One region of the Paenibacillus sp. W2I17 genome, then DNA from elsewhere that is predicted to be linked to it. Evidence: riboswitches for the same ligand, from Rfam matches in the RefSeq annotation. Region 1 holds a riboswitch; the other holds the start of a gene.
The links. A riboswitch is a leader RNA that binds a small molecule or an ion and turns the genes downstream of it on or off. The one in region 1 is predicted to bind FMN.
Positions count from the first base shown of each region.

Region 2: linked by a shared signal. The riboswitch ahead of ribD (bifunctional diaminohydroxyphosphoribosylaminopyrimidine deaminase/5-amino-6-(5-phosphoribosylamino)uracil reductase RibD) and the one ahead of QF041_RS02700 (DMT family transporter) in region 1 are both predicted to bind FMN.

Region 1 is NZ_JAUSXM010000001.1:576,067-585,870, forward strand. Features, by position in the region: gene QF041_RS02660 (spore germination protein) at 1-122, shown strand, start outside; gene QF041_RS02665 (Ger(x)C family spore germination protein) at 135-1,343, shown strand; gene QF041_RS02670 (GerAB/ArcD/ProY family transporter) at 1,364-2,470, shown strand; gene QF041_RS02675 (spore coat protein) at 2,536-2,847, opposite strand; gene QF041_RS02680 (spore coat protein) at 2,861-3,055, opposite strand; gene QF041_RS02685 (manganese catalase) at 3,156-3,995, opposite strand; partial or broken gene QF041_RS02690 (DUF3231 family protein) at 4,167-4,680, opposite strand; gene QF041_RS02695 (amidase) at 4,892-6,388, opposite strand; gene QF041_RS02700 (DMT family transporter) at 6,709-7,689, opposite strand; FMN riboswitch at 7,834-7,987, opposite strand; gene QF041_RS02705 (DinB family protein) at 8,072-8,572, opposite strand; gene QF041_RS02710 (ABATE domain-containing protein) at 8,709-8,948, shown strand; gene QF041_RS02715 (CGNR zinc finger domain-containing protein) at 8,983-9,261, shown strand; gene QF041_RS02720 (amidohydrolase family protein) at 9,373-9,804, shown strand, end outside.
Region 2 is NZ_JAUSXM010000001.1:73,404-83,207, forward strand. Features, by position in the region: gene QF041_RS00390 (stage V sporulation protein AA) at 74-730, shown strand; gene QF041_RS00395 (stage V sporulation protein AB) at 711-1,139, shown strand; partial or broken gene QF041_RS00400 (spore germination protein) at 1,165-2,833, shown strand; gene lysA (diaminopimelate decarboxylase) at 2,937-4,268, shown strand; gene QF041_RS00410 (peptidylprolyl isomerase) at 4,476-4,907, shown strand; gene QF041_RS00415 (hypothetical protein) at 5,021-6,328, shown strand; FMN riboswitch at 6,498-6,666, shown strand; gene ribD (bifunctional diaminohydroxyphosphoribosylaminopyrimidine deaminase/5-amino-6-(5-phosphoribosylamino)uracil reductase RibD) at 6,990-8,093, shown strand; gene ribE (riboflavin synthase) at 8,156-8,824, shown strand; gene QF041_RS00430 (bifunctional 3,4-dihydroxy-2-butanone-4-phosphate synthase/GTP cyclohydrolase II) at 8,857-9,804, shown strand, end outside.

The DNA.
Region 1 (9,804 bases):
GGGCTATGAAGACTAGACCTGATGAGAAGTCGAATACGAATAAGACGAGACAAGCCCCTCATCAATACCCGTCAGGATCGGATAACATTGTAGACCGTATTAATGAAGCTGAGAATGAATAAGGAGCGATTTATATGATTCGCTTGCAGTCCATATTAATCTTACTCATGGTCGGACTGATCACTGCTGGTTGTGGAAATCGCACAGAATTAAATGATCTGGGCATCGCAACGGCAACAGGATTTGACCGGAAAAACGGAAAGTGGATCATTACCTATCAGATTATTGTACCACCAGCGAGCAGTTCAATTGGGTCGTCGTCTGGTGGATCTCAAGCCCCCGTGAACACATTTTCATCAGAAGGCAAAACGATTCGGGAAGCTGTTGCCCAAAGCAGCGTGGAGAATCCCAAAAGATTATATTTTGCACATACCAATGTCGTTCTGATTGGTGAAGAAGCGGCAAGATACGGGATTGCGGAGATCATGGATCACTATTATCGAAATATTGGTTCTCGGGAATCTGCCAAACTTATTATTGCAGATGGTCAAGCAAGGGAGTATCTCGAAAAATTGATTCCTCCAGAGAAACAGCCTGGCCGTGCTTTATCCGAGATTTTGGAACGGAATAATGAAAAAGGGTCGTACTATCCCGTGATGAACATACATGAGGTTGCTCTGAAGATCACTTCAGACAGTGGATCAGCCGGAATTCCTGGTGTTACAACAGATACACTGGGCGATAACAAACAGAGTTCAATTGATATTTTTAAGGAAACATCCATACCCGGGAATTTAAGAATTCAAGGATTAAGTGTATTTCTCAAAGACAAAAAGATCGGAGTTCTGAACCAAAAAGAAAGTATGGGTATCGTCTGGCTAACAGACAGGGTGAACTGGACCAACTTGACCTATAAAGGTGCAAAGGGGGAGGTGAACTCTTTTCTTGTGCGCAAAGCAAAAGTTAAGGTCGTTCCTGTGAAAAAGGGGCTTCATTATGCTGTTCAGGTAGATGCAAAGGTCGACGCTGAACTGGATGAGAGCACATCTGGTGAGGATATAGTTAGAACACACACTATTCATGAATTGCAGCGACAGGCTGAACAAGTCATTCAAGCACAGATATTGGACGGATGGAGAGGGAACCAGAGGCTTCATGTCGATATGTTGGGGATCGCGAACAAAATACATCAAAGACATCCCAAAGAGTGGAAAGTTCTAAAAGACAACTGGTCTAGTGAATTGGCACAGATGGATATTAACATAAACGTAAACGTAACTTTGGAACGAGTAGGTTTGCTTCAAGATTCTTTCAGCAAGTTGCTTGGCGAACAGAAAGACTAACACCAAGGAGAGGTTCAATCATGAAATTGTCTAGGGAGCTTCGCGTATCCGAATTGGCTGTTTGTCTTTCCTTATTTGAAGTTGGCAGTACAACCTTGTTTCTGATAGGTGGAGATGCCAAACAGGATGCATGGTTAGCCATGCTCGCCGGGGCTGCTGGTGGCTTGGTGTTACTACTCCTTCATCTGGCTATTCATCATCAGGAACCTGAATTGGATTTGTTTCTTCTGTGTCGCCGTTATATGGGAAAAGTACTAGGGACAATCGTAAGCCTTTCATTTGTAGCTTATTTCGCCTATGAGGCTTCACGAAATTTACGTGACATCAGTGAAGTCACTGAATTGACCTTACTGAACAGAACGTCGATGTGGATCATCAGCATGATCACCATTATCGTTGTATCCAACACCGTACGATATGGATATCGTGTACTGTTTCTCATGTGTATGATTCTGTTTCCGCTCATGGCGCTGGGCTATGCGTTAATCAGTTTCTTAATTCCAACAACAGGTCTTTTTCACTCGGATCTGGCCTTGCCTGTTATGGAGAATGGGTGGAAGCCGATTTTTCAAGCTGCTTTTCCGGAGATCGTATCCTTTCCATTTGGGCAGGTTGTCTTATTCCTGGTCTTTTATCCCTATGCTCGGAAAGGAAGGAATCTTAACAGAGCGGTGATCATCGCCTATATCCTAACGGCTCTCGCTTTAACATTTATCAATCAACTTATCATTTTTGTCTTGGGTCCTCAGATTGCTGCCTATAGTACACTCCCGCTTTTGGAGACAGTACAATTAATCAATTTGACTGAAGTGTTTGAACGGATGGATGCCTTGTTCACTTTACTCCTTTTCCTCGGATTGGGTATTAAAATGGCTGCATTTTTCCATGGAGCCGTGATTGGACTCGAAAGAATAACTGGAGCGAACTATAGGAAATGGGTGTTTCCAGTAGCGCTTATTCTATATGGATTGTCTTTTTTATCACCGACATTTACAGAACACATTGAGATAGGGCGAGGATACACATTGAATTATACTTCTCCTGTATTTCAGATTTTTTTACCCGTACTACTATTGGTTGTCATTCTCCTGAGAAAAAAAGGTATGCAGAAAAGCGAAAAAAACTAGCTGGAAATATGCACTGGAATTAAAAAACGACCCGGTCGTAACTGAGTCGCTTTAGGCGTTAACCATTAGTTGTCATCCAACAATTTCAACGCCATGTCTGACTTCTGTAAATCGTGTTCAACTTGCTCTTCTATACTATAGGGATGATACATCTCATTTTTGATCATATAATCTGCGATCTTTTGGTGGGTTTCGATTGCAGTATCCAATTGAGCCTTAAGGACTTTCCGAACTCGGGGGGTTGCAGTTTCGGTAAGAGCTATTGCATAGGTACGTACCGCTGACTTAGCAGAGAGGAGCATATCGGTAGCAATGGCCAAATCATCCATGGGAGCAATGGCTTTAACGAGCATTTCTTTCGTTTTGGTTGTAGTCATAAGAGAACCCTCCTTATTTTAATAGGGATTTTAATTCTTCAATAGCTTTTGAAGAGTTGTCCAAATCTTCTTCGATTAAGGATTTTAGTGTGTCGTCTTTTACGAGTTCCAGCATCGTTACGGCTTTGGTGGCACACGAAGTTTTGAGAGTTAGCAGTTCATGTACTTCGAGTTTCTCATGTAATGCAAGTTCCTTAGTTGCCATCATTAAGCACCTCCAGAATTGATTATTCTATTATGTTGTACCCTGCTATAAATCATATAAACAGAATTAATTCAAAATATTTTAAAAAATAGAAATCAAAACTTTATTTGTCTGTTGATTTCATATCCAGGTCATGATGAAGTTCTGTAGCAGGGATGACGGGCTCAGGTATCTGTCCCTTTGGAACAGGATTGGAGATATATACATAGTCTCCGGTTCCATCAGGTGCACTTCCTGTAGCCCATAAACCTTCGGCGGATTCAGTTCCCTCGGAGAGATTCCAGAATTCATAGGCCTGCGGCTGAGATTCTTGCTCGGCTTCTGGAGGGAAAGAAGCTGGAACAACGACTCCGTTTTTTTCCTCCAGTTCCTGAATAGCTGCCATCCATTGATACTGGTGATAACGGTCACGTGCTAACATTTTACGGAAAGTAGCCCGTACGCCTTCATCTGTTGTCATATGGTACAGTCTTGCTACCTGAAGGCGACCCTGACTCTCGGCATGCAAATTGGAACGCATGTCTGCAAGCAAGTTACCGCTTGCCACGATATAAGAACCATTCCACGGAACACCGTTTGAGTTGGTTGGCAAACCACCAAGACCGCTGACGAGCAGATGTTGTGGGTTGATACCGCCCATAATTGCAGCTGTCACAGGATCCTCAGCGGCTTGTTGTTGTTCCTCAGGAGTAGCACCATCCAGCAACTGACTGATCAATGAGCAGAGCATCTCGACATGTCCAATTTCTTCGGTGCCAATATCCATGAGCATATCTTTATATTTCTCTTCACCTCGACAATTGAAGCCCTGAAAAAGATACTGCATCATGACGGTCATTTCACCAAATTGTCCTCCCAATACTTCTTGAACCTGACGTGCCAGCATGGGATCGGGACGATCTACTTTGACTTCAAATTGCAACTCTTTTTGATGTCGAAACATATGATTCCCTCCAATAATGTTTAAATTTCTGAATGAATTCAAAATTTTATTAACCTGATCATTGGAAATTAAACAGTAAAATAGCAAAAAGACAAAGCAGAAGAATGGGGGCTTCTCCTGCTTTGTCTCTTCAATTCACTACAACATATTGTACACGTCTTCCAATGAACTCTATTCTGAATCCGGTCTTTTGACTTGAAGCGGTGGGGGAATAAGCCAACCTTTTTCTTTGTTCATTTGAAGAATTCGGAGGCCTAGAGCTGTTTTGGTCGCATGATATTTAGCAAATAGCGCGCCAATATCTTCTCTGATCGATTGCCCAATCGTTTGGCTTGCAGCAACCAGACCCATGGCTGTATCGGCTGTTACTTTTGCAGCAATCTCAGGATCTGTGAATCTTGCGCCAGCCGGGATATCCTCAAACTCAACATGTGGTCTTTTCTGGCAGTGTTGGTGCAGGGGCAATACCATTTTCAGTCAATAGTGTATCGCATTCTTTAATTTCGAGTTTGGCTTGGTCCAGCAGATCTTCCAATATTTTCTTTAAATCTTTATCTCCTGCATGACTCATATAAGCTTGATAGCAAGACACAGCGCCTTTGGCTATTGTGGAACATTGCCATACACTAAAGATTTCACCATAATGCATCGGCTCGTTCTTGGGGTTGCCACTTAGAATACCCATGATTTGATTTCCCTCCAGTATGTTAATTTACCACCAACTTATGATCGCCTGTATTCTATAAAATTATGCACTGAACAGGGAATGGAGGATGTCATATAGATTAACATCATATTTATTATGTAAACCAAATGAATCCAAACTATTTTATCTTGTTATTCAAAAAGGAAAAACCAGCAGAACAGGTCTGCTGGTAGGAGTGCAACGTGTATTTTTAGACTGGAAAAAGTGGGTTACCATTCATCCCGATCCATAATTCTGACTTTTCAAGCTGTCCAGCCAGATGTAATAACCAATCTTCACGTCCCTTGGTTGCCATCACCTGAACACCCATTGGCAAACCTTCTGGTGTCATATGAAGAGGCACACTAATCGCAGGTTGGCCTGTCAGATTCGCAAGCTGGGTGAACGGAGTATAGGTGAGACTCGGCTCAAACATTTCATAGATGAGTTGCTGCTGCTGGGTCTTGTCCAATTCACTAATTCGCATCAGATTACGGATCTGTTCGTCATGAGGTGTTAATTCACCAATCTTAGGCGCAGGAAAAGCATTAACAGGTGTGACGTAGAAGTCATAACGTTCAAACAAGGTAGACATCTGAGCTGCAGCTACATCCCATTCTGCTAAGCTATGTACAAATTCCGCAGCGGACACCTTTTTGCCAGCTTCAGCCAGAACCCAGGATTCAATCTCCATATCATCAGAGGTCAGAGCCCGGCCCATGGATCGTTCCATGGAAGAGATCATGGCGGCCATCTCACCACTGTTCATCATGTAATAGTTCTCCATCAACCTGACTCCATTGACTGGACTCAGTTTTTCTTCAACATGATGACCTTGATCTTCCAACCAGCGAACGAGCTTGTATACAGACTCTTTGGCTTCTGCGCTGACAGGTGTGCCCACGGGCGAATCCGTTGTGTATGCAATTTTCAGTTTTCGTTGATGTGGATAGCTCATATCAGCCAAGTAACTGCCTGGAAAGAGTGGAGCATGGAACGCAGCTTCGGGTTGAATGACTTGCAAAGTATCGAGCAGGGCGGCGCTGTCCCGAACCGAGCGGGATAGGGCAAAATCAATGGATGCGCCTTGCCATTGACGACCAACTCCAGGCCCCACAGGTGTCCGTCCGCGCGTTGGCTTTAATCCAAACAATCCGCTAAAGGAAGCCGGGATACGAATCGAACCTCCTCCGTCACTGGCTCCGGCAAGAGGAACAATACCCGAAGCTACAGCAGCAGCGGCACCACCACTTGACCCACCTGGGGAGTGATTGATATTCCATGGATTGCGAGTTGGGCCATGAAGACGGGGCTCGGTAATATTTTTCAAACCAAATTCAGGCGTATTGGTATGTCCTATGAAGATAAAGCCTGCATCACGGAGTCGAGTGACAAAATTGGAATTGCGTAATGCCCGATGCTCGCTGAACAAACGGGAGCCTGAAGTCAGAAATTCACCTTCCAAGGATTGCGAGATATCTTTCAGGAGCAGGGGAACACCGGCAAAGGGTTGTTCTCCAGGGCGAACCAAACCGGCTTCCTCCCGTGCGCGATTTTCATATGTACGAATAACCGCATTAAGTTGCGGATTCACTTCTTCAAGGCGTGCAAACGCCGCTTCCAGCATTTCAACCGGGGATATCTCCCGGGATCGGATCAGTTCAGCCAAACCTACGGCGTCGTAGGAGGTATATGAGAATGAAGACATCATGATCGTTCCTCTCTGAATATAATTCATCTGTTTATTCCATATGTCATCGTACCACCGGATTGGATAAAAGACAAAACATAGAAGAGACTTAGCGCGATGATTTTGATATTCGGTATGAGAGGAGGGAAAAGAGGGGCATTTGCATTTGCGATATAGAAATAAAGCGCAGGTTTAATAGCTCATATTGCTAATTGAGAAAATAATCGAGTAATATCGAGTAATGGAAATAAAAAAACCACTGCTCATCTAATTTGATGTGCAATGGTTTTATTTTATATTTGACTATTTGTTGATATGTGAACCTCAGATATATCCACTTACTCTGTACGCAGCTTCGGTGCAGCATCAGCCGCAGTTGATGATCTTTCCTGCTGTCTGGAAATGGCGAAGAGGGCCACCCAGATCAGGATAAAACCAAGCAGCTGCTCCCATGTAATTAGTGTACGGAAAGCAATCCAGTTCACTAACACACCCGCCATCGGGAAGCTAAGTTCTGCGAGTGTTGCAACAGATGCTTTGGTTGACGACAGACCTTTGTAATACAACAGAAGACTGAGCAAACCTGGTAACAATGCCTGACCGAGAATGTTGAGGATGACAGCAGTCTGTTCACCCGTTCCGGACGGAAACGTCCATGCCGCACCTTCATTCCACGTCATAAAGATCAGAAGCGGGAGAGCAACTACAAAGCGCAGGGAGGTGACCGTTTCATAACGCGCCTGTCCCAGCATCAATCGGCCCATAACGGTTGAACCTCCCCATAAGGCAGCAGCCCCAAGGGATAACAAGCTTCCAGCATGAATCCAGTTGTCCCAGTTACCTAATGGCAATGTGAAGCCAAATGTAAGCAGGTAGGTTCCTGCTAATGCAATGAAGAACAATCCACCGAAGCGACGTGGCAAGGTTTCTTTTAATAACAGTTTAGCCAGCACGATGGCGAAGAGTGGTTGCATTTTTTGTAATAAAAGTACCGTATTCGGATCATTATGTGTTAGTGCCATGGTGAACAATACCGTTGCGAGTGCTGATCCTCCCCATGAGATAAAAATCACGGCAATCCAGTGGCGAGCACGCAGGTTTTTCAGGTCAGACCGGAATTTCCACAGCACGGGAATGGCAATAAGACTGACGATGATGTGTTCCACAAGTACAATCTGCGTGGATGTCATCGTGTTTAGCAAAATAATGCGGAAGAGTGGGTCGACACCCCATAAGGCGGCGCCGAGAACTACAAGCCAGAATCCGGTATTACTTCGTTCATTGCGGTAAACAGGTGATGCTGCTGATGTCTTTTCCATATTCAGGACTCCTTCGTCAGAACACGGAATCTTCAGTTGGCAAAATCGACAAAAGCCCCCGTTTTGGTATATACCAAATAAACGGGGGCTCATCCAAGGACATGCGTCAGGAAAGAGGCCTTCCCGTGAACGGCATGTCAATGTGTTGATCTTCTCTCATCCGGACTGTACCGTCGGCCTTGGATTCACACCAAGTCAGTCGCTAAATGTCCTTTGTTAAGAACTTATAGCGAGTCGCGGGCTGGTTCCGAAGAACATCACCGCCGGTTGGGAATTGCACCCTACCCCGAAGATCCTATTCAATTATATAGTGTGTTGAACAAGCTGTAACATTAATAAGTTCATCTTATTCCTGTAAGCGCTAGCAGTTCAAGCATTTTTTTTAGAAAATGATTTTCCAGCTTCCTTGCTGTCTGCGAAGGAGCACGATCTGACCTGCGTGATACGCATCATGGAGTACCCAGCGAGCTAGTTCGTGTGCCCATTTCTCTTCGGAATCCATATATGCGGCTTCAAGATCTGACTCTTGTAGTGCAGCCAATTGATCTCGCAACTGTTGGGCTAATCGAGTTGTACCCTGTAGCAGTGTATTCCATCCGGCTGCGTCCGTTGGATCTCCAGGATTCCCAAATGTGTATTCATTGGAGTCTACAGCAGGAAGGGTGGGCTCCTTACCTTGCATGCGACATAATAAGCGATGGTTGTAATAATACATATGGTTAACCAACTGCCAGATGCTTAATCCCCCTGAGGGTGGAATCCAGGCTGCTTGTTCTGCTGTAAGCCCCTCCAAGGATTTCGACAAAGGTACAATCCAATTACATTGATCCCAAGTATCATCCTTTTGAATAAGTAACACATCTAGTGCTGTTGTTTTTGTCATTGCCTTTTCCTCCTTGCGTATAATTGTGATGTAACTAGCTAAAACTGATTAATGAGGTTACACTTAATATAACACATCAAAGATGAGTTGTAACCTTCTTTATTTAATTAGATGGTTACAATAAACGGAGGTATATATGGACAGGTTATGGACCGATTTTGTAAACAGCGATTATCACGACTGGCGTGGGGGAGATCGATCGGAGGACAGGCTTGGGAAGGCGAGCTGGCAGCAAGACTTTCTGGATCGATGGCAACTTAACGCTTCTGTCCCTGCATCTCCAGAAGATGAGTTGTCGATGAGAAACTTCAGGAACGAATTGATGGCTCTTGGAGCCCGCTTGTCTTCCGGAGCATCACTAAGCGGATATAGATAAACAATGGTTGAACGGCGTTATGCAAGCAGGGCATGTGAGAAGAACATTGACTACAATTGATCAGGAACTGAAACTCCAACTGGTAGCTGTAGAAGCACATTGGAGTCAGGTTATGGCTGAGGTAGCTGCTGACTTTGCTTTGACTTTGGTAGAGGGAGAAGGCGGCAGGATCCGGATCTGTGATAATTCGGATTGTCGCTGGATGTTCTATGATGATACCCGAAGCAGAACACAGAAGTACTGTGATGATAAGATGTGTGGAAATCTGATGAAGGTCAGAAGATTTCGGGCGAAACGAAAATCCCAAAATTGATAAATACTAACAATAACTATATAATGTATATATACTAGCGAAAAAATAGTCAGAAGCAGTACGGATTCGTAAGCAGGATGTGATCGTCTTTCAAACCAAATCAGATGGGAGATGTGTCTTGTGCGGACAAGTTATCTGTTGAAAAATGGCTGTGTGTTGTCGATGGATGCTCGAATTGGACAGTATAAGAGGGCGGACGTTCTGATTCAGGATTCACTGATCATGGCGATCCAGCCCGACCTGGATATTCCGGATGCGGAGATCATTGATGCTTCATCGATGATTATTATGCCTGGGCTGGTGGACACGCATCGGCATATGTGGGAATCACTTGTCAAAACAGCGGGAACCAACTGGTCGTTACCAGTTTATTTGCAAAATCTCTATTATGGTGCGATGGGAAGCAAGCTCCGTCCACAAGATAGTTATATTGCCAACCTGCTCGGTTCCTTGGAAGCGCTTAACGCAGGAGTGACGACAGTGTTGGATTGGAGCATGCCGTATTCCTCTGACCATACGGATGAACTGATTCGTGGACTTCAG
Region 2 (9,804 bases), 500 kb from region 1:
TCCAACCAGTTTGTAATAAATTTGCACATTCTTCAAATACTAACCTAAATTACGCAGTAAAGGAGTGCTATGGATGTCCCAGACACCCACTCCAATGGTCTATATTCGTCTGCGCAGCCGTATTCGCATCCAGAGGGGCAGAGCAGTCAAGCTTGGAGACATTGCACATGTACTGACCTCTTCTGAAGACCAGGAGAGCAGGCTACTGGAGCTTGAACTGCTGCGCCCTGGACCGGAGGATGGCAATCTGATCCTCATTGATATATTGCAGATTATTCCCCGAATTCGGAACATCTTGCCAGAGGTAAGTGTGGAACTGATGGGATCAGGTCATACGTTGGTTGAAGTCATTGCGGGAAATGGTCAACCTTCCAAGTCCCTGTTCATTCTGGTTTGGCTGCTGCTGTTCTTTGGTTCAGCCTTAACCATCATGAATTTTCATGCCGATGTGAACATGCAGGAAGTACAGATTCGAATTGTGGAGATGCTTACTGGGCATCGGGACGAACATCCCTATCTGTTCCAAGTGGCGTATTCCATTGGCATTGGATTCGGAATGGCAGTATTTTTTAATCATTTGTTCAAGAAAAAGTGGAATGAAGAACCTACCCCGCTGGAAGTGGAGATGTTCCTATACCAGCAAAATGTAGATAAATATGTGGTGATTGAAGAGAGCGAACGGATGCACGAGCAGGAACGCAGGGAGATGAATGCGGATGAGCGTTCTTAATGGAGCAATCAGCATTGTATTGGGTATTGCAGGGGGAATTGCCGTAGGGAGCGGCGTAATTGCGCTCATTCTGGTGCTCGATATGATTCCCAGGTTGGCCCAACTTACGCAATCGTATGACAAGACTCACTGGTACGAAGGGGCGCTAATAGGTGGTTCACTGCTCGGGACGGTGGCGGACTTCTGGCACTGGAAAATGCATGGGGTGCTGCTGCTCAGCCCGATTGTTGGTTTGTTCTGTGGCGTGTTCATCGGTCTGCTGGCCGCGGCGCTCACTGAGGTACTCAATGTACTGCCCGTATTAGCCAAACGATTGGGCATGAAACCTTATTTGTTTGGATTACTGCTCGCCATGATTTTGGGCAAAATGACAGGTTCCCTGTTTGATTTTTTTATATATCAGCGGTAACTCGTGGCCATAGGAGGATGGGAAGATGGATGAACGAACGGAGCACACAGGCCAGGAAAATAGTGAAGGTATAACGGAAGAGATGTTACACAAGTCTGCTTATGAGATTCAAAAGGAAGAAGAGGAGAAAGCGTACAATAAGAAAAAACAAAATGAGATGTCCGACAGCATTGAGGAATCCGTACAATATTGGCAGGAAAACGATGACATCTCCCCACGAATGAGTGAGAACAAATATACGCTGCAACAGGTATTGGGGCTTGGAGAATCGTTCGACGTGAATATGAGGGAAATGGTCCTGGGTGGCAAGCACGTTGGATTGCTGATGATCACGGGCTTCGCCAAGGATGAGATTTTGCTTGAAGTGTTGAAAAGACTGACCTATCTCACGCCGGATGACGTCTCCGGACATGCACTCAAATCCTATTTTGAATGTTACATTCCCCATATTCAGGTGGAAAAAGTCGAGAAGATGAGTGCGGTCATCAACAAGGTTCTTACTGGTATGAGTGCAATGTTCGTTGAAGGGGACCGCTCGGTCTTAATTATGGATACCCGGAGTTATCCGGTTCGTTCACCGGAAGAACCTTCATTGGAAAGGGTCGTCCGCGGTTCCAGAGACGGCTTTACCGAAACACTCCTGACCAATGTAACCTTGGTCCGTCGAAGAATACGCGACCCAGGACTGAAATTTGAGATCATGCAGGTGGGGCGGAGAACACAAACCGACGTCTGCGTGGTGTACATTGACGATATTGTGGATAAAGTGCAGGTAGATTCCGTTCGTGAAAAAATACAGCGAGTGGATATCGATGGTATTCCCGCAGCCGACAAGCAGCTGGAAGAAGCGATTATCAACAAGGGTTGGAATCCGTTCCCACTCGTTCGTTATTCGGAACGACCGGATGTTACAGCTTCCCATTTGCTGGAAGGACGAGTTGTCATTTTTGTAGACACTTCCCCGAGTGTGATGATTTTGCCTACGACCTTCTTCGATCTGTGTGAACATGCGGAGGAGAACAGACAAACGGCATTGATGGGGACGTATTTACGGTGGGTGCGTTTTGCAGGGATTCTCATATCGTTATTTTTGCTACCACTATGGCTTCTCATGGTTATTGACCCTTCGATTAAACCGATGGGACTTGACTTCATTGGTCCGCAGGAAAATGTAAAGTTACCGCTGATTCTACAGTTTCTACTGATCGAACTGGGCGTCGATTTATTACGGATGGCAGCGGTTCATACGCCTACACCTCTGGCATCGGCCATGGGCTTGATCGCGGCAATTCTAGTCGGGGATATCGCCGTCAAAACAGGATATTTTGTCAATGAAGTTGTACTCTATATGGCTATCGCAGCCATCGGTATGTTTGCTACGCCGAGTTACGAGCTGGGTCTTGCCAACAGGTTAGTCAGGTTAGTTCTGCTCATTGCAGTAGCGATATTCAAGGTTCCGGGGATTGGTCGTGGGCTGTACATTGCTCATATTGGCGCTTACCGTTCACCGGTCGTACAATTCTTCGTATCTCTGGCCTTTTATACCGTTTAATGCAAAAGCCCTGGGCAATTTTTTATTCCGGCTTCCGTTGCTGGAAAATAAAAAACGTCCATCATTCAATAAAACCCGTGACAACACCAAAATGTCCGATGATCCGGACGGGGAACTGCGAAAAAGTAAAAAACACAAATGATCTTCCGAAAAATCCATTCATCTCGCTGCCTAATTTGATATACTGGTGTAAAATCATTGGAATATCAATTGTTCCAGTATATAAAAAGTGAGGAATGCAGATTATGTATTTACATGGTACAAGTAAAATAAATGCGCAAGGACATCTGGAGATTGGCGGAGTTGATGCAACAGATCTGAAAGAACAATTTGGAACTCCCCTGTACGTTGTGGACGAGCAATTGGTTCGCGAGCGTTGCAGAGAATACATGGAAGCATTCCGTGCTTCCGGATTGGGCTTCCAGGTTGCTTACGCAAGTAAAGCATTCTGTGTAATGGCGATGTGTGCCCTTGCAGCTGAAGAAGGACTTTCCCTGGATGTTGTATCTGATGGTGAACTGTTTACTGCACTGCAAGCAGGTTTCCCGGCTGAGCGCATTCACTTCCACGGTAACAACAAAACGCTGGAAGAGATCGAAATGGCTCTTGATGCGGAGATTGGATGCTTTGTTGTTGATAACTTCAATGAATTGCATCTGTTGCAGGCTGTAGCAGCGGACAAAAATCGTAAAGTAAACATTTTGCTTCGTGTGACGCCAGGTGTTGAGGCACATACGCATGAATATATTTCCACAGGTCAAACGGATTCCAAATTTGGATTCGATATTGGCAATGGTACAGCATTTGAAGCGATTGACTTGGCTTCCAAGCAGTCTAACCTGGTATTGCTCGGTGTGCATTCCCACATCGGTTCCCAGATCTTCGAAGTTGAAGGCTTCCAGATGGCTGTTCAACGTGTTGCTGAATTTGCAGCAAGTGTATATGAGCGCCTTAATGTTGCTTTCAAAGTAGTTAACCTTGGTGGTGGATTCGGAATTCGGTATATCGACGGAGATACGCCACTTGAAGTTGCGCAATATGTGAAGGCTATTACAGATGCCGTTAAAAATCATTTTGCTCAAATCGGCTATGCCGTACCTGAGATCTGGGTTGAGCCAGGCCGCAGCATCGTAGGTGAAGCGGGAACAACGTTGTATACCGTTGGAACAAGCAAAGACATTCCAGGCGTGCGTAAATACGTTGCCGTTGATGGTGGTATGACCGATAACCCACGTCCTGCTTTGTATGAATCCAAGTACGAAGCCGTGCTTGCGAATCGTGCGAATGAGGCTGCTCAGGAAACGGTATCTGTCGCTGGTAAATGCTGCGAGAGTGGCGATATGTTGATCTGGGATCTGGATCTGCCAAAAGTAGAAAGCGGCGATCTGCTCGCTGTAGCTTGCACAGGTGCGTATAACTACTCCATGGCGAGCAACTACAACCGGATTCGTCGTCCGGCTGTTGTATTTGTCAAAGACGGTCAAGGAGATGTCGTGGTACGCCGTGAGACGTATCAAGATATCATCCAGAATGACCTGGTACCAGCGCGCATTGCAAAACAGCCAGTAACTCGCTAATTCGTTTTACAGTTAAAGCAGATGAAAAGGGAACTTCCTTTTTTGTCTGCTTTTTGCGTATTTGAGCTAAATCATGAAAAAAGTTGCCGTTTTTTTTGCGATCCAGACATTTTCGGTGTACACTAAGAAAAGTGCTGTAATGCTTGGCCCAGGGTCATGCGTTCTGGCACCATTAACGATGGTCAATACGAAAGGAGTCATTTACATATGGCGAAACAAGCGAAAATTAAATTGGCAAACGGCGGAGAAGTTCTGATCGATCTGTTCGATCAAGAAGCTCCAAACACAGTAGCAAACTTTGAGAAACTGGCTAACTCCGGTTTCTACAATGGTCTTACATTCCACCGCGTTATCCCGGGCTTTGTAGCTCAAGGCGGATGCCCTAACGGTTCCGGTGCAGGTGGCCCAGGTTACACAATCAACTGTGAAATTAACCCGAACAAACATGAGCGCGGAACACTTGCTATGGCACATGCTGGCCGTAACACAGGTGGAAGCCAGTTCTACATCTGCTACCAACCGCAACCACATTTGGATGGACAACATACGGTATTTGGTAAAGTAACTAAAGGTATGGAGTTCGTGGACGCTTTAGAAGGTAAAGACAAAATGGAAACTGTTGAAGTTGTAGAAGCTTAATACCTTCACCTTAACTGGATCCAAACATGAAGTGCTTCTTTTATAGAAGCACTTTTTTTATTTTTTTACATACTTGAAATCGATGATTAGAAAGGATGAATCAAACCTTGGATATGGTTACTCAGCTAAGCTTGTTAAAACAAATTTATAGTGAGCGCACGTTGTGGGATGAAGAACTGCAGGCATCGCGGCATGTCGTTCCGGATAGTCTATCCGTAAAGGATCGAGAAGCGCTTGAGGCAGCCGGGCATGAACCGAATCGATTTGTACGTCCACAACATGATGAAACGATTACTGAGCTGAAAAAAGTTGCAAATCAATGGACGATCAATGATGCAGCGCAGGCCTTTGTATCCTCTTTGTGGTCAGCACCCATGATCTGGCGCTCGTTGCTTACGGGCAAGCTTATTGCGAGCAGTATGCCAAGTCATGAACATACGCCATATCCATCTTCGAACACTTGTAAGATCTGCGGATTAAGTGTAGATCAAGCAACCGACACAACGCTGCAATGGTATTGGCGGATGACCAATGGAACCCCGTTGGACGGTGATCCTTTTGGATATGTGTTGGCACTTCGAGAGCTGGCTGCCGCGCAGGAGCTTCCAATACCCAATGAGTACGACCGCTGGACATTCCGTGCGGTGTTAACGGTGCTGCGCGAATTACCTCCCAAAACACGTTACAGCAAGGCAGCAGTAGCGCTCAAGAAGGAACGTCTTTTGCCTACACAGAAGGAATATGCCTACCGTGATTTGCTTGAGACGTTAGCTCTGATTGGCATATTGGATACGCCGGAACATCCCGGAATGATCACGGAATTTACCTCTTACATGCAGCGTGACGCACGCCCCAATGTGCGGGTTGAAGTGCAGGCCCCTCTGGCGTGGTGGGACTCATCTGTCGGAATTAATGAGAACAACCTGAACAAGATATTTCATGATTTTGATCTGAATAATATATCTCTTGCGGATAAGCCTGATGAGAGTCCAGCTGTAAAGGACACGATCTTAGGGGCATTGGAGAAGAAGAGAAGTGTTCGCGGAAAAGTGCCAAAGGCATCTCCTGATGCAGGTACCGGGGAGGTACAGTCTGGAGATGTGTATGCTGTTCGGGTCCGGGAAGGCGTATGGGTGACTGTATACTGTCACGAAGTCAGAGACAAGCGTGTCATCGTCGAATATCTGGAGGGTGTCTTTCCAGAGATGCCGGGAAAAGCAGATTTGCATGGGACGTTTCGACCGAGAGCGAATGGACGCTGGAAATGCTCGGCTATTGCGATTGATTCCACAAGTTGGGTCAGAAGGGTGGCAAGAGAGTTCCCGCTTCCGACTTCGCCCCTGCAAGAACCTGACCGCATTCCATTTCATAATGCTAAAGAATTAAAGCATATGGCGAGCTGGTGTTTTCCTGATATGTAGAATGATACGATGGATGTGAAAATGTGCCTCCAAGCAAAAAACGTACCTCCTTAAGAGGAAGCGGTTTTTTGTTGTTTCTTAGCTTATTAAAAGTTAGTATGTGACAAAAAGGAACAAAAAACAATTGATTTTTTGGCATTAAAGTGCTAACATCCAAGTAATAACGAAAGCAATCCTTCAGGGCAGGGTGCAATTCCCTACCGGCGGTGATGCAGGAAGTGTAAGGACCTATGTGTCCAGCACTTGATGCAAAGTCCGTGACCTGTCTGCCATTGGCAGATGGCTGATCTGGTGTAATTCCAGAACCGACAGTATAGTCTGGATGGGAGAAGGAGAGGTGCAGACCTAACAGGTTTGCATTCAGCAGGAGTATTGCTGCACGGTCACGATGTGTGATGTCTTGCACTGTGCAGGGAAGATCCGGTTACGCCGGACAGTTCCATACATATGCCGCACTATAAAAGCTCTTTACCTGTAATTGATGTTCATTAAGGTATGTGTCTATTTTCACTTGTCCGAAATGAAGTTTTGGGCAAAGTGTTGGCGTGCTGTATCCATTTCACTCCTGCTGGTGACATTTGTCTCTCATCATCCCCATCGAACTGATTGTTCGACGGGGATTTTTTAATAAACAAGACTTTAAACCGCGGGGTGAACGGATTTGGAAATGATCAATGATGAATTTTATATGGCACTTGCATTGGATATGGCGGAACGAGCACAGGGACAGACTGGGATTAATCCGGTCGTTGGATGTGTAGTTGTGAAAGAGGGTCGTATTGTAGGCCTGGGAAGCCATCTGAAACGTGGAACCGGTCATGCAGAGGTGCATGCACTTAACATGGCAGGCAGTGATGCAGAAGGAAGTACGGTATACGTTACACTTGAGCCTTGTAGTCATTATGGCAAGACGCCACCTTGTAGTGAACGCCTGATTCATGAAAAGGTGAAACGTGTTGTGGTATGTTGTGAAGATCCAAATCCGCAAGTATCCGGCAGGGGCATAAGCATGCTTCGTCAACAAGGCATTGAAGTTGAAGTTGGCGTACTGCGTGAGCGTGGAAGACGCATGAATGAAAAATTCATTAAATTTATTACAACGGGTCTACCTTTTGTGACACTGAAGACGGCTACTACTTTGGACGGCAAAATTGCTACTCGCAGCGGAGACAGCAAGTGGATCTCCAACGAGCCCGCTCGTGAGATTGTGCATGCCCTTCGTCATCGTCACCAGGGAATTATGGTTGGCGTCGACACAGTGATTGCCGATAATCCGGAACTTACAACCCGTTTGCAAGTCGAAGGCATTAGTCCAGTGCGCATTGTGGTGGATTCCAAGTTACGTCTTCCCGTAGGTGCCAAAATGGTTAAGGATGGTCTTGCTCCAACATGGGTGCTGACAACAGACGAAGCCAGTCCTGAAGCTGCTGAACGTTTGGAAGCCTACGGCGTCGAAATTATACGCTGTGGTCCTGGACCACGTGTGGATCTGTTAAACGGACTTAGCAAGTTGGGTGAGCGTGAGATTGGTTCAATTTTGCTTGAAGGTGGAGGCACCTTGAATGGAGCCATGCTGGAGGCACGGTTGGTTGATCGACTGCTGATGTTTATCGCTCCAAAGATTGTAGGCGGTTATGATACACCTGGAAGCTTCCGCTTCGAGGGTGTGGAACGTATGAATCAGGCGATTCAATTGAATCAGTTGGAGATCGAACAAGTTGGAGATAATATCAGCATTGGCGGTATTCCAGTGTGGCCTGAATAAATAAATGAATTTGAAAAAAAGTAAGTTAGGTTCTTTATAACTTGAAAAAGGGAGGCGGCAGCATGTTTACCGGTTTGGTGGAAGAAGTCGGTCAGATCCGGCGTATTGGTCGGAAAGGCGAAGCGATGGTCCTGAATATCGGAGCTTCCGCCATCATGGACGATCTGAAGATTGGTGATAGTGTAGCAGTGAACGGCGTGTGCTTAACTGCGACAACGCTCGAAGGTGGAGGTTTTACCGCTGATGTAATGCCTGAAACCTACCGCCATACCAATCTCAGTCAGCTGCAATCTGGGAGTAAAGTTAATCTGGAGCGGGCCATGCAATCAGGTGGTCGTTTTGGCGGACATATCGTTCAGGGCCATGTCGATGGTACTGGAGTGATTGGCAGTATAACACGTGATCAGAATGCAATTGTGTTTGAGATCAAACCTGATGATCACCAGTTGTTCAAATATCTGATCCCCAAAGGATCGGTTACACTGGATGGCATTAGCTTGACCGTTGTCCATACGTCGGATACCGCATTCACGGTTTCCATTATCCCGCATACCATTGGTGAAACTGTACTAAATGTGAAAAAGACAGGGGATACCATTAATATCGAATGCGATATTTTGGGCAAATATGTGGATCATCTGCTCCAGTATGGGAGAGGACATCGGGAGACAGGTGCTGGCAAGCCGCGCAGTATCAGTGAAGATTTTCTCGCCAATCACGGATTTGCATAAATAGAGAACAGAAAAAAACTGGAGGTGGACCAATGTCAGAACAATCCATTCTGGACACAATAGAAGAAGCCATATATGATCTCATGCGTGGTAAACCCGTCATTGTTGTGGATGATGAAGATCGGGAGAATGAGGGCGATTTTATCGCTTTGGCCGAAAAGGCGACACCTGAAGTCATTAATTTCATGATTACTGAAGGTAGAGGTCTGGTCTGTGTTCCGATTACACAACAACGTGCGGACGAACTTAACCTGAAACCGATGGTTCAACAAAATACGGATTTCCATGGAACAGCCTTCACCGTTTCTGTGGACCACAAAGATACGACAACAGGTATTTCGGCACATGAACGCTCTATTACTGTGAAAGGTCTGATCGATCCTGAGGCGAAAGCTGGGGACTTCCGTAAGCCTGGTCACATGTTCCCGTTGATTGCAAAAGACGGCGGTGTACTTCGGCGTGCCGGACATACGGAAGCTGCAGTAGATCTCGCTATCATGTGTGGTTCCTACCCTGCTGGCGTTATCTGTGAAGTGATTAAGGAAGATGGCACGATGGCCAGACTTCCGGATCTGCAGGAGATTGCCCGCAAACATGATCTGAAGCTGATCAGTATTCAGGACATGATTCGTTACCGTAACGAAAAAGAGCAGCTGGTTCAACGTGAAGTGGCTGTACGCATGCCAACGGACTTTGGTGAGTTTCAAGCGGTGGCTTATACAAATGCTGTGGACAATAAGGAACATGTGGCTTTGGTCAAAGGAGAAATTGATGGTTCGAAACCTGTGCTAGTACGTGTGCACTCTGAATGTTTGACAGGTGATGTGTTCCATTCGCATCGTTGTGACTGTGGTCCGCAGTTTGATGCGGCACTCAAACAGATTCACGAGGAAGGCAATGGCGTACTGCTCTATATGAGACAGGAAGGTCGGGGTATTGGCCTGATCAACAAACTCAAAGCCTATAAGCTGCAAGAGGAA